DNA from 3 places in the Paenibacillus sp. Y568 genome. Region 1 is predicted to be linked to each of the others. Evidence: riboswitches for the same ligand, from Rfam matches in the RefSeq annotation. Region 1 holds a riboswitch; each other region holds the start of a gene.

Region 1 (5,111 bases):
TATGTTTGCTCTTACTACTTACAATATTCAGGGCAATTTGCTTCTTGCCCATTTTTTCATTGTTATCCATTTTATCATTGTCCTCCCACTACAAAACAGAAATACAAGCTCATATTTCCGACTTCAGCTATTTATAACTGTTATTCATTTTATTTTAACTAATAATTGCCGAATTGCAAACATATACATGCTGTAGATGCTTGTCAACGGGAGGTATTCATGTATGGCCCCAGCTCGCTCCAAAATAATTGTAATCATAATTGTTACCCTGTTTCTTCTTAGTGGTACCTGGTGGTGGACGCTACTCAGGGATTCACCTGATTCAGAGTTGGTCTTCACGCCTAATACGGCCAAGCCTCCAGTTACAACAACGATGCCCCCTCAAAAAGAAAGTGTACAACATCCTACTGCTGAGATCCTGAGTAAGCGGATTGTTGAGTACCATCTGGATGTTTCTTTAGACCCTAATGAAAAAGTTCTAGAGGGATCAGAGACCCTTACATGGACACATCCAGGAAAAAACACAGTTACCGAACTTTATTTCCACATGTATCCGAACGCTTTCTCTTCTATGGATACTACCTTTATGAAGGAATCGGGTGGAAAACTACGGAATGACACCATGCCTACGAATGGCTTTGGCTCCATGACCCTTACAGAGCTTGAGACAACAGAAGGACTCTCTCTTATGCATCGTATTCAGTATGTACAACCTGATGATGGCAATAGCAAGGACACGAGTCTTATTAAAGTACGACTTCCCCGCCCGGTAAAAGGTGGAGAGAGTATCACACTTAATATGAAGTTTCAAGTGAAGCTCCCTCAAATATTCGCTCGTATGGGGGTCGCAGATAACTTCTTTATGGCTGGACAATGGTTTCCTAAGATTAGTGTCTACGAGCCTGCTGGTTTAAGAGGACGCGCTACAGAAGGTTGGAATCTCCATCAGTATCACGGTAACTCTGAGTTCTATGCTGATTTCGGTATCTACAATGTGCGTATTCATGTTCCAGAGAACTATATTGTAGCCGCAACAGGCTTTCCAATTAAATCAGCACGGATTCTCAAAGGCGAGAAAATTTACCAGTTCTATGCTGATGATGTGCACGATTTCGCTTGGTCTGCATCTCCTGACTTCGTTGTCGCTGAGAAGCCCTTCTCTTCTCCTGAAGTGCCTGGCGTTCGAATCAAGCTGTATTTAGACCCAGCCCATAAAGATATGAAGGAAAGGTATTTCTATGCTGCTGAGACGGCATTGAAATACTTCAGTAAATGGTACGGTCCCTACCCTTACTCAACACTTTCTATCGTGGTTCCCCCGGAATCCGGAAATGGTGCAGGAGGAATGGAATACCCGACCCTCATTACAGCCTTCGGTGCTAAGAACGACTCACCGGGTTATGAACTGGAACGAACGGTTATTCATGAGATCGGACACCAATATTTCTATGGGATGATTGCTAGTAATGAATTTGAAGAGGCTTGGTTAGATGAGGGATTCACCTCCTATGCAGAAGATAAGTTAATGGAGCAAGAATTTGGGCTCATTCCTAACCTTCCGGTACAAGCCGCAATGATCTCGCCTACTACACTTACACAAGAGGCATGGAAATACGGCTCACAAGACATTTACGCCCAGAATGTATATTATCGCGGCAAACTAGTGCTAAAAGGCATAGAGCGGCAAGTAGGGAACCAGACGATGAATAAAATTATGGCTACCTATACCAAGAAGTATCGATTTGGTCATCCCTCCACACGAGACTTTCAAAAAGTTGTGGAACAAGTTACACGCAAATCGTGGCAAACCTATTTCAATCAATATGTCTATGGCAAGCAAATGACAGACTTCGCCATAGATGACATCACCGTACAGAAAAAGGAGAGTAGTTCAGGAACCATATACGATTCAAATGTGACCGTTAGTCGACAAGATGGTAATTATCCTAATATCCCCATCCTTTTTACATTTGCAGATGGTCATACCCTCAAGAAAGTATGGAAGGGAAATGGAGATATCGCTCAATTTAAGCTCCAATACAAGTCGCCCCTATCCTGGGCCATGATTGATCCTCAATATACACTTGTGTTAGAGAACAAATATATCAACAACTATTTAAAGGCGGATCTCGACGTCAAGAAGGTATCCCGCTGGAATATTAGTGTCACCAAGTTAGTGGAAACACTGCTTGGAAGTCTATCCTGGTGAGGTGAGAGACGGTGAGGAGCAATATCGCCCATGGTTGGAAAAGTCTAAAAAATCAATTCTACGTCGTCATCATTCTATTTCTGTACCACTTGCTATTCGGATACTTTCTATACCGTTTGGTGAATTCGGCGGTAGTACCGCTACTTCAACGCTATCCTGATCCACCCCCCAATGAATTAAGTCAGATCTTATTCTATGTCGAAGGACAGATGGGCCTTGCCCATAGCCACACGGTTCATAACTATCTCTGGATTCTGTTAGGAATGCTACTATTACGAATGGTTCTTACTCCTTTTATTCATTCTGGTATATTTTACGGTCTCCACCAAGAACGTAAGGGAGAAATGGGTGCTTTCTTCTTTCAAGGCATGAAGCGTCATTGGAAACCTGTCATGTTATTCTATTGGATTGAAACAGTATTAGTTCTCATTCCTGCCTATTGGTTAGTACCGAAACTGTATTCCATGGCTATGACCGGACTTATGTCCCCTGGTATATTAACTGAAGCTATCCCCTGGTTAGTTGGGTGGTACATATACGGCTATATCATCCACCAGATTGTATTGTACATGCAATTTGGCTCAACTGGAGATGTCTCTATCTTCTCATCTATATGGATATGTTTACGACATGTCCTGGCCGTGATTGGAATCTCTCTTCTCCTGGGAGGACTAAATCTACTTCTCTTTTGCTTATTCACTGGCTTTTCTCTTTTTTGGACGGGAATACTCGCGCTCATTCTGCAACAAACATATCCAGTAATATCTTGTCTATTTAAAATGTGGAACATCACCTCACAGTATAATTTGTGGGCAACCAAGCTTATAAAAAAATAAATATATATTTGCATATTATATCTTTAGCCCCCTGATACAAGAAGAAACCCACCTTTTTTGGATGAAAAAGGTGGGTTTCTTCTTGTCCTATTGTGTGGTTTAGGTTTGCCAAAGTGTAAAACCTCTGTTAAACTCATTTAGTAACAACTTTGTAATCTTTATTACGACCTCTGAAATTTATCATCGTAGTTTGTCACTTTCAGGTGCACGAAACAGCCAAATTCCTAAGCACCAGGAAACGGGGGAACCATTTTATGGGTGAATTGATCTCGAAACAGAGGGATCATAGGAGACCTTCTACCGAACCCTTAAGCTAACCTCGTAGGCATTGGAAGGGGAACAATGATTTGAAGAAGAATGTAGTCGCTACAGCCTTGAGCGTGGCTCTTGCATTGACGATAGGAACGGGTAGCGTATTTGCCGATTCAAAGATGGACTCCGTGATTGACAATACGATTGGAGTTACATATAAAACGGGTGGAACAACCGCAAATGGATTTGATTGTTCTGGCTTTACTCGTTATGTATTCTTAAAATTAGGCGTGACTTTGCCACGTCAGTCTGTTTCTCAGTACCACACAGGTACCGCTGTATCGAAAAGCCAAATGAGACCTGGCGACCTGGTGTTCTTTAACACTTCAGGAAAAGGTGTATCTCACGTCGGGATATTTGTAGGTAGTGGAAAATTTGCACATGCCTCTTCTTCACATGGGGTAATTGTTAGTTCACTTTCAGAAAGCTACTATTCTAAACGTTATGTTGGCGCAAAAAGAGTAATGAGTACTTCTAAATATCAAGCTGCAGCTTATAACTAAATATAATGTGCTAAATTATTAGGACCCTTAGATGAGCTGAAGTCTCTCTAAGGGTTTCTTATATACTAAGACGTACGAAGTCAGAAAAAGTTGACGATTAACCAAAATGTTTTTTTATAGTTAAGAGTCAGTTTAATTTCCAACACATAATCCCCGCCCATTAAATACCATAATTAAACAATTAAGGACACGTATTCTAGTAATCTACCTTTATTTTGTAAAATGTTAGATAAATTCCATCAAAGTTTACAGAAACAATTGCCAAACTCCCATTCCTTTGTTACAATAAATCCAGTAAGTTTTTAGTAACAACTTTGTAATAAGTTTTGTAATCATTTAATGTTAATTATATCTGCCGAATTCCCAATTATGGGAAGTGGGGGAACCAGTCTTGGGTGAATTGATCTTGCAGCAGAGGGATCATAGGGAACCTTCAACCGAATCCTTAAGCTAACCTCGCAGGCACCGGAAGGAGTTAACTTTTTTGAAGAAGAAATTAACAACTACAGTATTAGGATTAACATTATTATTTTCAATTGGAACTGGTAGCGCTTTCGCGGATTCTACACTAGATGAGGCTATCAAACCAACAATTGGTTCTGCATATAAGGGCGGCGGAGTTAACACTAATGGATTCGACTGTTCTGGATTCACATTGTACATATTCAATAAACTAGGTATTGATTTACCTCACCAATCCGGATCTCAATTCAGTATGGGAACTGCCGTTAGTCGTAGCGATTTAAGAGAAGGCGATTTAGTTTTCTTTAATACAAGTGGCAAAGGTGTTTCACACGTTGGAATCTATGTTGGTAATGGTAAGTTTGCACATGCCTCTTCATCCAATGGTGTTATCATTAACTCACTCAGTGAATCCTATTATGTCAACCGCTATGTTGGTGCCAAAAGAATTATGAGTAATACTACGTATGAGTCTGTTGCTACAGACAAATAGTTTTTCTACAACCCGACCTGTGGATGAGATCCTTAATCTCAACTACAGGTTTTTTTATTTGTCACATTTGTACCTAACTCTCAACTGACTAAACTACTAACATGTCATCATATATTTATTCATATACTTATGATAAGTTGCCCATACTCTTCATTAACCACCCTGCTGATAAGTAAACAGTTATTACGTACAGCATTGTACATATTTATTATGAACTCCTTCATTTCATTCAAAGAAAGGAACAATCAATATGACTAACTCACCATTTATCATAACTTCTATGACCACTGAACATG
Region 2 (5,111 bases), on a different contig from region 1:
TTTCTCGTTGATCATAACTCTCTTCTACTGGATTGGATAAGAAGGGACGTGAGCGTAAATACGCACTCAATTCTTTAGCCCAGCCATTCTTGCGTCTTCTGAGTACACTACTACACTCATTAGAGGCGATCCTCAACAGCCACGGTTTGATCTCTCTTACTTGCGATCTGTCCGTTAGTATCGCTTTGACAAATACCTCCTGACACATGTCCTCAGCATCTGAACGGTTATGCATCATGTAATAACAGAGACTGTATACCAGTTCCTTGTATGTCTCGAATAGTTCGCGGTCGTTCATTTCCGAAATACACCTCCCTCATAATCTTCTCGACTATATGACGTTTAACAACCAATAATCGTTCATTATACATTACAAATCGTTATTAGGCTGTCTATGAGCAACTTCTTGCCCTCATTTTTGTGCAGCCAATATATTAGTAGATATGCAAAAAGGAGGTGCCCCTAGCTAGGTCAATAGCCAATGGGACAACCTCCTGTAAATGAATCTATTTATTTAAATGATACGGGACTGTTGTAATCACAATATCCTTCTGATTAACCAAAAAAGTACGAATCAGCAAACTTGATTGATTGTGTAAAATATTTTGCCACCAATGCTTGGTAATAAACTGCGGAATCACAATTGTAATATGATCGGTTGCCGCTGTTTTCCATTCAACTGTTTCTATAAACCGAAGAAGGGGTTTAATCACACTTCTATACCGTGAACGCAGAACAATTAACCGTACACCTGGATTCCATTCGGCCCATTTCTGTTCCATCTTGTGAATCTCTTCTTCATCGAAGCCAATATATACTGCAACGACATTGTCCGATAAAGAACGCGCATAACTGATAGAATTAAGTACGACACGCGTAACGCCAGAGACGGGAACCAAAAATGTGCTACCTTTGATAACCGGTTTATCCACATCAAGCCGAATACGTAGTTGATCTGCTATATTCATATAATGCCGATGGATTCGTTTGAAGAGAAGCATAACTAACGGTAGGAATATGAACACCATCCATATATGCGAGAATTTGGTGAAAATAAAAATAAGCGTGATCGATAACGTTGTAATCATACCCACCGTATTTACAATAAAGCGATGTATCCATCCAGAGGGCTTCTTTTTAAGCCAATGAATCATCATCCCCAGTTGAGAAAGTGTAAACGGAATAAATACGCCAACCGCATATAACGGAATCAAACTTCCTGTATCACCATGGAAAGCCGCTACAAGTACAGAAGCCATAACGCCAAGAATAATAATCCCATTTGAGAACCCCAGACGATCCCCACGAACCATAAACATATGAGGCATGAACTTGTCCTTAGCTAACATAAATGAGAGTAGTGGAAACGCAGAATATGCCGTATTCGCAGCAAGGAAGAGAATGACTGCTGTAATCCCTTGTATTCCGTAATACAGAACACCACGACCAAATACGGATTGTGAAATCTGCGATACAACTGTCGCTTTAAGATCAGGGGTTATACCATACCAGTACGCCAACAGACTTATTCCGGTAAACATCGCTGCCAGAATAACGCCCATCATTACCAACGTCTTAGCTGCATTCTTCTCAGCGGGTTGTTTGAAATTCGGAATGGCATTGGATACCGCTTCGACCCCGGTTAGTGCCGAACACCCTGAACTGAAGGCTTTTAAAAGTATAAATAAACTTATATTAGATACCGCCGAACCTAGTTCCGGAATCGCAGCATGAACATTGCCTGTTGCATACTTAATCACACCAGAAATTATTAGAACAAATATCGAAATGACAAACAAGTATACGGGAAAAGCTATAAATGAAGCTGCCTCTGTAACACCTCGTAAATTTATAAGCGTTAGAATTAATATGACCGAAATAGCAATAACGACGCTATAATCATGAAGATATGGAAACGCTGATGTAAGGGCATCCGTTCCAGCCGATGCACTTACTGCTACGGTAAGAATATAGTCGACAAGTAATGATCCACCTGCCATGAGTCCCATAGGAACACCCAAGTTTTCTTTTGCGACAATATATGCTCCTCCACCCATAGGGTAAGCAAATATGGTCTGTCTGTAAGAAAAAATAAGAATAGCTAAAAGTCCTAGTACAGCTAATGAAATTGGAATGGAGTACCAAGCAGCGGAGAAACCAGCTACCATTAGTACGATTAGAATCTGTTCCGTACCATAAGCAACGGATGACAAAGCATCTGATGACAGAACAGCTAGTGCTTTAAATTTACTTAATTTCTCATGATCAAGTTCATTTGATTTCATGGGACGTCCGATCAGGACACGTTTAACCTTGCTAACCATCTTAAAGACCCCTTCATAAGCAACTTGTAACATCTATGTTGTACGCTACTTTAGGGAAGGTTAGCTTTGCGGTTTTTGTACACACATAATACCCTTACAGAAGAATTCCGTAAAGTTAAAAGTATGATCAAACCCACCAAAGCTTACGAGGTTAGCTGTCGGATTCGGACTGTGGAATAGCCCTACATATCAAACTTATTTTAGTCTGATTACGATTCACCCCATTGGTATATTTCCAATGTTTTGGTTCCCCCGCTTTTCCTTTTCAGAAAATTCAGCGCTCGAACAAATCCTATTACGAGAGCTAATTATAATCCGCTCGAACCAAACTGTATATATGAAATCATATGAAAACCAATGAAATTTTTGTGAATTATTTCGAAATATTTCTTTTCTTATTTTTTTCAATAAAAATCAAAAAAACCTGAGACAACTATCTCAGGTTTCTTGATCATTACATGGTTGGCTATTGAGCAATCTGGTCACGGATGAGCTGAAGGATCTTCTTCTCCAATCGAGATACCTGCACTTGGGAGATTCCCAGTCTACCAGCGACCTCAGACTGTGTCTGATCTCGATAATAACGTAGGTAGACGATGAGCTTCTCTCGTTCAGATAGTCCCTCTATTGCCTCATTAAGTGCCAGTTTATCAAACCATTTATCTTGAGATTCATCTGCAATCTGATCCATTAAGGTAATGGGATCTCCATCATTCTCGTAGACAGTCTCATGAATTGAAGTTGGAGGCTTGTTAGCTTCCTGTGCAAATACAACTTCTTCTGGTGTAACTCCAAGATCGTCTGCTACTTCTTTAATCGTCGGCAGTCGATTTAATACCTTTGAGAGCTCGTCCTTCTTTTTACGAACCTTATTCGCCATTTCTTTCAGAGAACGGCTCACTTTAATAGTTCCGTCATCACGTAAGAAACGTTGGATTTCTCCAATAATCATAGGAACGGCATAGGTAGAGAATTTAACGTCATAACTCAGATCAAATTTATCAACGGATTTCAAAAGTCCGATACACCCAATTTGAAATAAGTCCTCCGGCTCATATCCGCGGTTCATAAACCGCTGTACTACCGACCAGACGAGACGAATGTTACAGTTCACCAGTGTATCCCGGGCAACATTATCCCCCGATTGACTAAGTGCAATAAGGCGTTTGACTTCCGAATCTTCCAAGTAGGTTTGCGAAGCTTTCTTAACATCAGCATCCATACGTCCAACCCCTAATTATATAAAGCTTTCTTGGATTCAATCCTCTTCTTCATCCTAATCGACGTGCCAAATCCGGATTCACTAGAGACTTCAAATTCATCCATGAAATTCTCCATAATGGTAAATCCCATTCCTGATCTTTCTAACTCAGGCTTAGAAGTATATAGTGGTTGCTTAGCAAGATCTAGATCTTCTATGCCTTGTCCACGATCTTCCACCGTTATTGTCACTGTGTCCCCTTTGATCTCAGCTGTAATGGTCACGATTCCTGTAGCATCAGAATCATATCCATGAATGATACAGTTGGTTACTGCTTCCGATACGACTGTCTTCAAATCACTAAGCTCGTCCATTGTAGGATCAAGTTGTGATATAAATGCGGCGACGGTAACTCGAGCAAATGATTCATTCTCCGACTTGGCAGCAAACTGCAACGTCATGAAATTATGAGCTAGAGTCTGTTCTTCACTCATGACACAACCTCCAGACTTGAGAGCGCATGGCTCTCGCTTTCATAGATAGGCATAATCTTGAACATTCCCGACATCTCCAGCAAACGATACACGGGTGGAGTGACATCACATACAGCCATCTTGCCACCCTTGCTCTTAATCAACTTATACCTTCCAAGAATAACGCCTATACCTGAACTATCCATAAACTGCAGATCTTTCAGACTTAGAACAATATGATCGGTCTGCTTACTATGAATCGCTTCATCTAGCTTCATACGAACATGATCTGCAGTATGATGATCAAGTTCTCCTGTGAAACGGACGATGAGTACTTGACGGTGATGTTCCATTTCCATTTGAAGATTCATATTTTCCTCACTCTCCTCCCTGTCATAAACAAAGAGTTCTAGAAGTGAAAATCATATTCCTGCATCACGACAAAACTAGAAGAAAACTGCTATCAATCTACAAAAAATAATTTTGCTGTCGTACGCTTGAACATCGTCCACCAACCAGCTTTATCAACTTTCGTTGGAGCCTTTAATTCAAACTTCTTAATGACCTGATCTCCTTGATATACCACGAGATTTCCAAGTACCTGACCTTGCTCAATCGGAGCTCTTAATTCAGGTTCAATCTGTAGTTCATGTTTAATATTTGAGGTGTTTCCGACTTTCTTCATCAGAACACTATATTGTTGACCTGCAACAAGTTGCAGCTCTTTACTCTTTCCTTTGTTAATCTCCACTTTTCCAATGACATCACCCTGTTTATAGATGGTATGTTTCGTATATTGAGAGAACATGTAATCGAACATCTTAGATACTTCGCTATTCCGCGTCTTCGTATTAGGTTCACCCAACACAACAGATATAGCTCTTAGATCTCCACGTACAGCGGTGGCGGCTAAGCAGAACTTAGCTTCTGACGTATAACCCGTCTTCAATCCATCTGCTCCCGTATAGAATCTCACTAGTTTATTCGTATTTACTAACCAGAATGGACTCTTTGAATCTTTACGTAAGTAGTCCTGGTAAGCACCCGTATATTTAGTGACATCTTTATGTTTCAGTAGCTCACGGCTAATGACCGCAATATCATAAGCTGATG
Region 3 (5,111 bases), on a different contig from region 1:
CTTCAACAACAATTCTTGCGAACATTATCTCAGCATAAAGATGGAAGTCAGATCTCTGTCACTCTTGGGGCAAGCCTAACTACAATTCAAACAACGCTTCCACCACTGATCAATACTTTTATGGAGAAGCATCCCACTGCAGAAATCAAACTTGTTACAGGTAGAACGCATGAAATTGTTTCAGCACTCCGTGAGAAGAAGATCGACGTTGGAATTGTTGCTTCATCCATCCACGAAAGAGGCTTAAACTGTATCCCTTTATTTGAAGATCACTTGGAATTAGTTCTACCAAGACAACACCCCCTTGCCGAATCACCAGCCATTCATATGAACGATTTACATGAGACACCCATGATTATTTTCTCAAGTGGGACATGGTATCGTAAATTAATGGACGACTTATTTGAGAATACGGGTATTATGCCTGATATTCGAATGGAGATCGACTCGTTTGAAGCGATTGTCCGCTTATTACCTACTTGTAAAGCTGTAACATTATTACCCAAATCTTATCTACATCAACAACTTATTGACGATAATGATCTCAAAGTTATTCATATCCCTGATCTCAAAGAAACACGACGAACGACATCCTTAATCTATGGTGAATATACCGAGTTAAGTAAGGCTGCACGGCAATGGATCGAAGAAACAGAATCCTTATTTAATCGCCTAGATTTATGATTTTTATGATTTCACCAAAAAAAGAAACACAGAGAAGGTCAAGGATAATCTCCTTGACCTTCTCTGTGTTTTACGTTCGCATTTTTTTGAGAAATTAGCTACCTCTACCGAAAGTGGTTCTATTCCTATTTAATTGTCATCCATGAGTTCATTCTCAAAATTTTCAATATTCTCGTTAGACCCGATAATGACCATAATATCGCCTGCTCGAACCTGATCCATTGCTGTAGGCGCCACAATAATGCCAGTTGATCTATGCAAAGCCACGATGCTACAGCCAAATCTAGTACGAATATTTATCTCTGTGAGTGTCTTACCATCAAGACATAACGGAGCGTTCATCTCTACAATGCTGTAATCTTTCGAAAGTTCAATATAATCCAGTAAGTTCGGAGTTACCAGTTGATGTGCAACCCGAATGCCCATATCTCGCTCAGGGTACACTACTCGATCTACTCCTAGTTTCTCCAATGCTCTTCCGTGAAGAACAGAGATCGCTTTAGCAACGACTGTCGTTACTCCTAAATCTTTGAGCAGTATGGTTGCAAGAATACTCGTCTGGATGTCTTCTCCGATAGCCACAATACCACAATCGAAATTACGAACACCTAACGATTTCAGCACTTCTTCATCTGAGGCATCTGCCACAACAGCATACGTCAGTAACTCACTCATATCACTTACAATCTCTTCATTTCGATCGATCCCTAGCACTTCATAATTCAGTGCCATAAGTTCTTGAGCAATAGAAGACCCGAACCGCCCCAATCCAATAACGACAAACTGCTGTTTCTTCATCTCTCTTTCAATACTCCTTTAATCATCTCAATTTCTCTTCTACCCTATAATAATTTTACCCTCTGGATGACGATATAACTCTTTGCCTTTCTTCGGACCCAGTGCATATGCCAGTGTAAGTGGTCCAAGGCGACCTGCAAACATCGTTAGACTTATCAGAATTTTACCCGCTAAGGTCAGATGTGTTGTTAATCCCATCGTTAACCCTACTGTACCAAATGCAGAAGTTGTCTCATACAATATCATTAGAAAACTACTGTCTTCTGTCGTAGAAAGTATCATCGCTACACTCATTACAAGCAAAAGTGCAACTAGTGTAATCGTGAGCGCTTTAAATATACGTTCTTGCGCAAACCGGTAGCGAAACAATACGATGTCATCTCGTCCACGTAACATGGAGATCACAGCACCAATAATAAGCGTAAACGTTGTTGTCTTGATCCCACCTCCAGTAGATCCTGGAGAAGCCCCAATGAACATAAGTATAATCATAAAGAATTGAGATGCCTGTCTCATATTACCCAGATCAAGCGTATTCGCACCTGCAGTTCTTGGTGTAACCGATTGGAAGAGGGAGCCAAGGATTTTGCCACCCCAATTTAACGACCCTAATGTTCTTGGATTAGAATACTCGAATACAAATATAACAATGGCTCCGAACACGATTAGAAAGGCTGTCATGGATAGTACTACTTTTGAATGTAAAGATATCCTACGCGTCTTTCGGAAATCGACCATGTCAGATAGAACAATGAATCCAATTCCTCCAGATACAATAAGGAACATCACCACAAAGTTGACGATTGGATCATATACATAACCTGTAAGGCTACGGAAGTCACCGAATAGATCAAATCCAGCATTGTTAAACATTGAAATGGCATGAAAAATACCAAAATATAAAGCTTTTCCAAAGGGCATATCTACTGCCCATCTTACAGTTAACAGAACAGCAGCTGATCCTTCGATAATAAGAGAAAAGAGTAATACTTTTCGAATCAGTCGTACTATTCCTTCCATTGAGCCCTGATTCATCGCTTCTTGAAGGAGCAAACGGTCACGTAGGGATATCTTCCGTTTCAACACAAAGGCGAATAACGTAGCCATCGTCATAAATCCAAGTCCGCCCACCTGAATGAGCATAATAATGACCACTTGCCCAAATGTGCTGAAGAACGTCCCCGTGTCCTGCACGACTAAGCCCGTAACGCAAGTCGCTGATGTTGCTGTAAACAATGCATCAATGAAGGCGAGGGGTTTACCCGTCGTATTCGATATGGGTAAGGTTAACAATACCGTTCCCAGTAGTATAATGGTAGCGAAACCAATAACTAGAATTTGTGGAGGGGATAATCTGAACCAACTATACTTCCATTTCACACGCTTCACCCCTTTTTAAATCAACAAAAAAAGACACTGGAAATCCAATGCCTCTCGGTTGGTTCCTGCTTGCATATCGCCTACGAGGTTAGCTGACGGATTCGGGTATGCACAGCTTACCCTATTCGTTCATTCAACAACGAAATTCACCCCACAAGTAGATAGACTAAATCGTCTCTACAAGAAATGGTTCCCCCGTATTTCATATGAAAATTTGGCGCATTATTAAATTGCATTCCGATTATAATCTTTATCCAGTAACTGTACAAATTGATTTTCTGGACAAATGACTGGATATGGGTTAAATATAAGCGAAAGAACGTATCAGAACAGTGGTTCTCTCTCCATAAGTATGATTACCTTCTTATTCATCTGCTTTGCACCATTTCGAGTTACATTTGCTGGATTTACCGCTAGAAGCTATGCTATGTTATCGTTACTTATAAGAGCATCTAACGAAGTTTATGTTTTCGATGTAAGTTTTTACGAAGTATTACCAAGGAGTAGCGCTCAAAAACTTTAAGTTTATGCTTTCGATGTAAGTTTTTACGAAGTATTACCAAGGAGTAACGCTCAAAAACTTTAAGTTTATGCTTTCGATGTAAGTTTTTACGAAGTAATTCTAAGAAGTAGCGCTCAAAAACTTTTAGGAGGAAATTAAATGAATTCTACGGGACAACCTTTGAAACTTAATATCAACTATAAGGTTCTCGGTCTATGTGGGGTTATCGGTCTGATTCTGTTTATGATATTGCAAGTATTCCCCAGCACCGCATCCGATACACTGGAGCAACCAAGCAAAGAATTAATCACTAAGGATCAAGCAAGAATCGCGGCCACACAATATGCTGAGTCACAACTTCACATTCATGTATTGAGTCAACCCGATGATACTTTGGTCACCTATCAATCTGACTCAGATTTATATGGTTATTTATCTAAAGAGAAGTTAATGGAGAAATACAATACTACTTTCGATCATAAATATCCAACCGAAGTTTACCGCGTCCGTCTGAAAGAAGGTAATACCAATAACTACCTTAATATAGATGTACATATGAATACAGGAGATATCGTATCCTTTTCTCAGAAGAAGAACTCGCCCCTTATTGAACCTACAGAGGAATCGATCAGTACAACAAATAATGTAAGACTTGCAGAACAATGGCTAACCCAATTAGGATATGATTCAAAGACTCTCCAGATCACAGAAAATAAAAAATCGACCCTTACCTATTCGGACTTAAATACTACGATTGGCGAGGCCGTATTACAATTGAAGTTCACTTTCGGATCAGACAGGATCGTCTCCTTTGAACCTTCCTTTTCGATTCCGTCAGAACATACATCTTATGTAGAAAAAGAACACACCAAAGCCGTTTGGATGACCATGCTCGGATATGGACTCCTCACTTTAGCGCTTGGCATACTTGCTATTGTATATAGCGCAATAACGAGAAAGCATACCTCTTTTGTTCGAGGAATATTCCTGAGTTCATTCTATTTCATTGTCTCCATGCTAAGCACATTAAATATGTTGCCCGCCTTGGAAGCCGAGGGACTGACGGGATTAAGTCTAACGTTCGGGTTAATATTCCAGGGTCTCCTTACCTTAGTTATGGCTGCGTTATTGTACTTCTCACTTGTTGGTGGAGATGGCTTATGGCGGAAGGAAACAGGACTTAATCCTTGGCCACGTGCAAAAGAAGCCGGGTATGGTAAATTTGTTCTTCATAGTATGTATGTCGGATATTTATGGGCCCTCATCTTGTTAGGAGTTCAATCCGTCATCTTTTTAATACTCGGTCTGACGCTTCATAGCTGGTCTACGACGGATGCTAGTCAATCCCCGATTAATATGGTATACCCTTGGATTCTACCGCTCATGGCATGGGTAGCTGGAATTTCAGAAGAAGCTGTTTATCGTTTATTTGGGATTAGGATGATGCAAAAGATCGTTAAGAATACCTTCCTAGCGTGTCTCATTCCATCCCTCATCTGGGCGTTCGGCCATACGCTTTATCCTATCTATCCCGTTATTTCAAGACCTATAGAACTAGTCGTTATCGGCTTACTCTTCAGCTTTATATTTCTACGCTATGGCTTTATTGCAGCGATGTTCAGCCATGTTGTGTTCGATAGCATCTTGATGGGTTTCAGCTTACTCACCCTGGAGGACTCCACTAGTATTACAGCAGGTGTGGTGTCTATGGTCATGCCCTTCATCGTTGCGTACGTAATTTATCTTG

Evidence for each region. A riboswitch is a leader RNA that binds a small molecule or an ion and turns the genes downstream of it on or off. The one in region 1 is predicted to bind cyclic di-AMP.
Region 2: it holds a riboswitch for cyclic di-AMP, as region 1 does, so the genes downstream of both, AC1D7X_RS01005 (APC family permease) here and AC1D7X_RS24320 (C40 family peptidase) in region 1, are expected to answer to the same signal.
Region 3: it holds a riboswitch for cyclic di-AMP, as region 1 does, so the genes downstream of both, AC1D7X_RS08060 (TrkH family potassium uptake protein) here and AC1D7X_RS24320 (C40 family peptidase) in region 1, are expected to answer to the same signal.

Annotation. Positions count from the first base shown of each region.
Region 1 covers NZ_JCAIUM010000028.1:25,137-30,247, forward strand. The annotation lists gene AC1D7X_RS24305 (YwhD family protein) at 1-70, opposite strand, end outside; gene AC1D7X_RS24310 (M1 family metallopeptidase) at 224-2,209, shown strand; gene AC1D7X_RS24315 (hypothetical protein) at 2,221-3,045, shown strand; cyclic di-AMP (ydaO/yuaA leader) riboswitch at 3,250-3,388, shown strand; gene AC1D7X_RS24320 (C40 family peptidase) at 3,393-3,860, shown strand; cyclic di-AMP (ydaO/yuaA leader) riboswitch at 4,204-4,340, shown strand; gene AC1D7X_RS24325 (C40 family peptidase) at 4,345-4,815, shown strand; gene AC1D7X_RS24330 (GNAT family N-acetyltransferase) at 5,066-5,111, shown strand, end outside.
Region 2 covers NZ_JCAIUM010000001.1:205,285-210,395, forward strand. The annotation lists gene AC1D7X_RS01000 (RNA polymerase sigma factor) at 1-298, opposite strand, end outside; gene AC1D7X_RS01005 (APC family permease) at 507-2,324, opposite strand; cyclic di-AMP (ydaO/yuaA leader) riboswitch at 2,450-2,614, opposite strand; gene sigF (RNA polymerase sporulation sigma factor SigF) at 2,791-3,546, opposite strand; gene spoIIAB (anti-sigma F factor) at 3,558-4,019, opposite strand; gene spoIIAA (anti-sigma F factor antagonist) at 4,016-4,369, opposite strand; gene AC1D7X_RS01025 (D-alanyl-D-alanine carboxypeptidase family protein) at 4,462-5,111, opposite strand, start outside.
Region 3 covers NZ_JCAIUM010000004.1:250,708-255,818, reverse strand. The annotation lists gene AC1D7X_RS08070 (LysR family transcriptional regulator) at 1-684, shown strand, start outside; gene AC1D7X_RS08065 (potassium channel family protein) at 814-1,482, opposite strand; gene AC1D7X_RS08060 (TrkH family potassium uptake protein) at 1,522-2,862, opposite strand; cyclic di-AMP (ydaO/yuaA leader) riboswitch at 2,926-3,092, opposite strand; gene AC1D7X_RS08055 (CPBP family intramembrane glutamic endopeptidase) at 3,524-5,111, shown strand, end outside.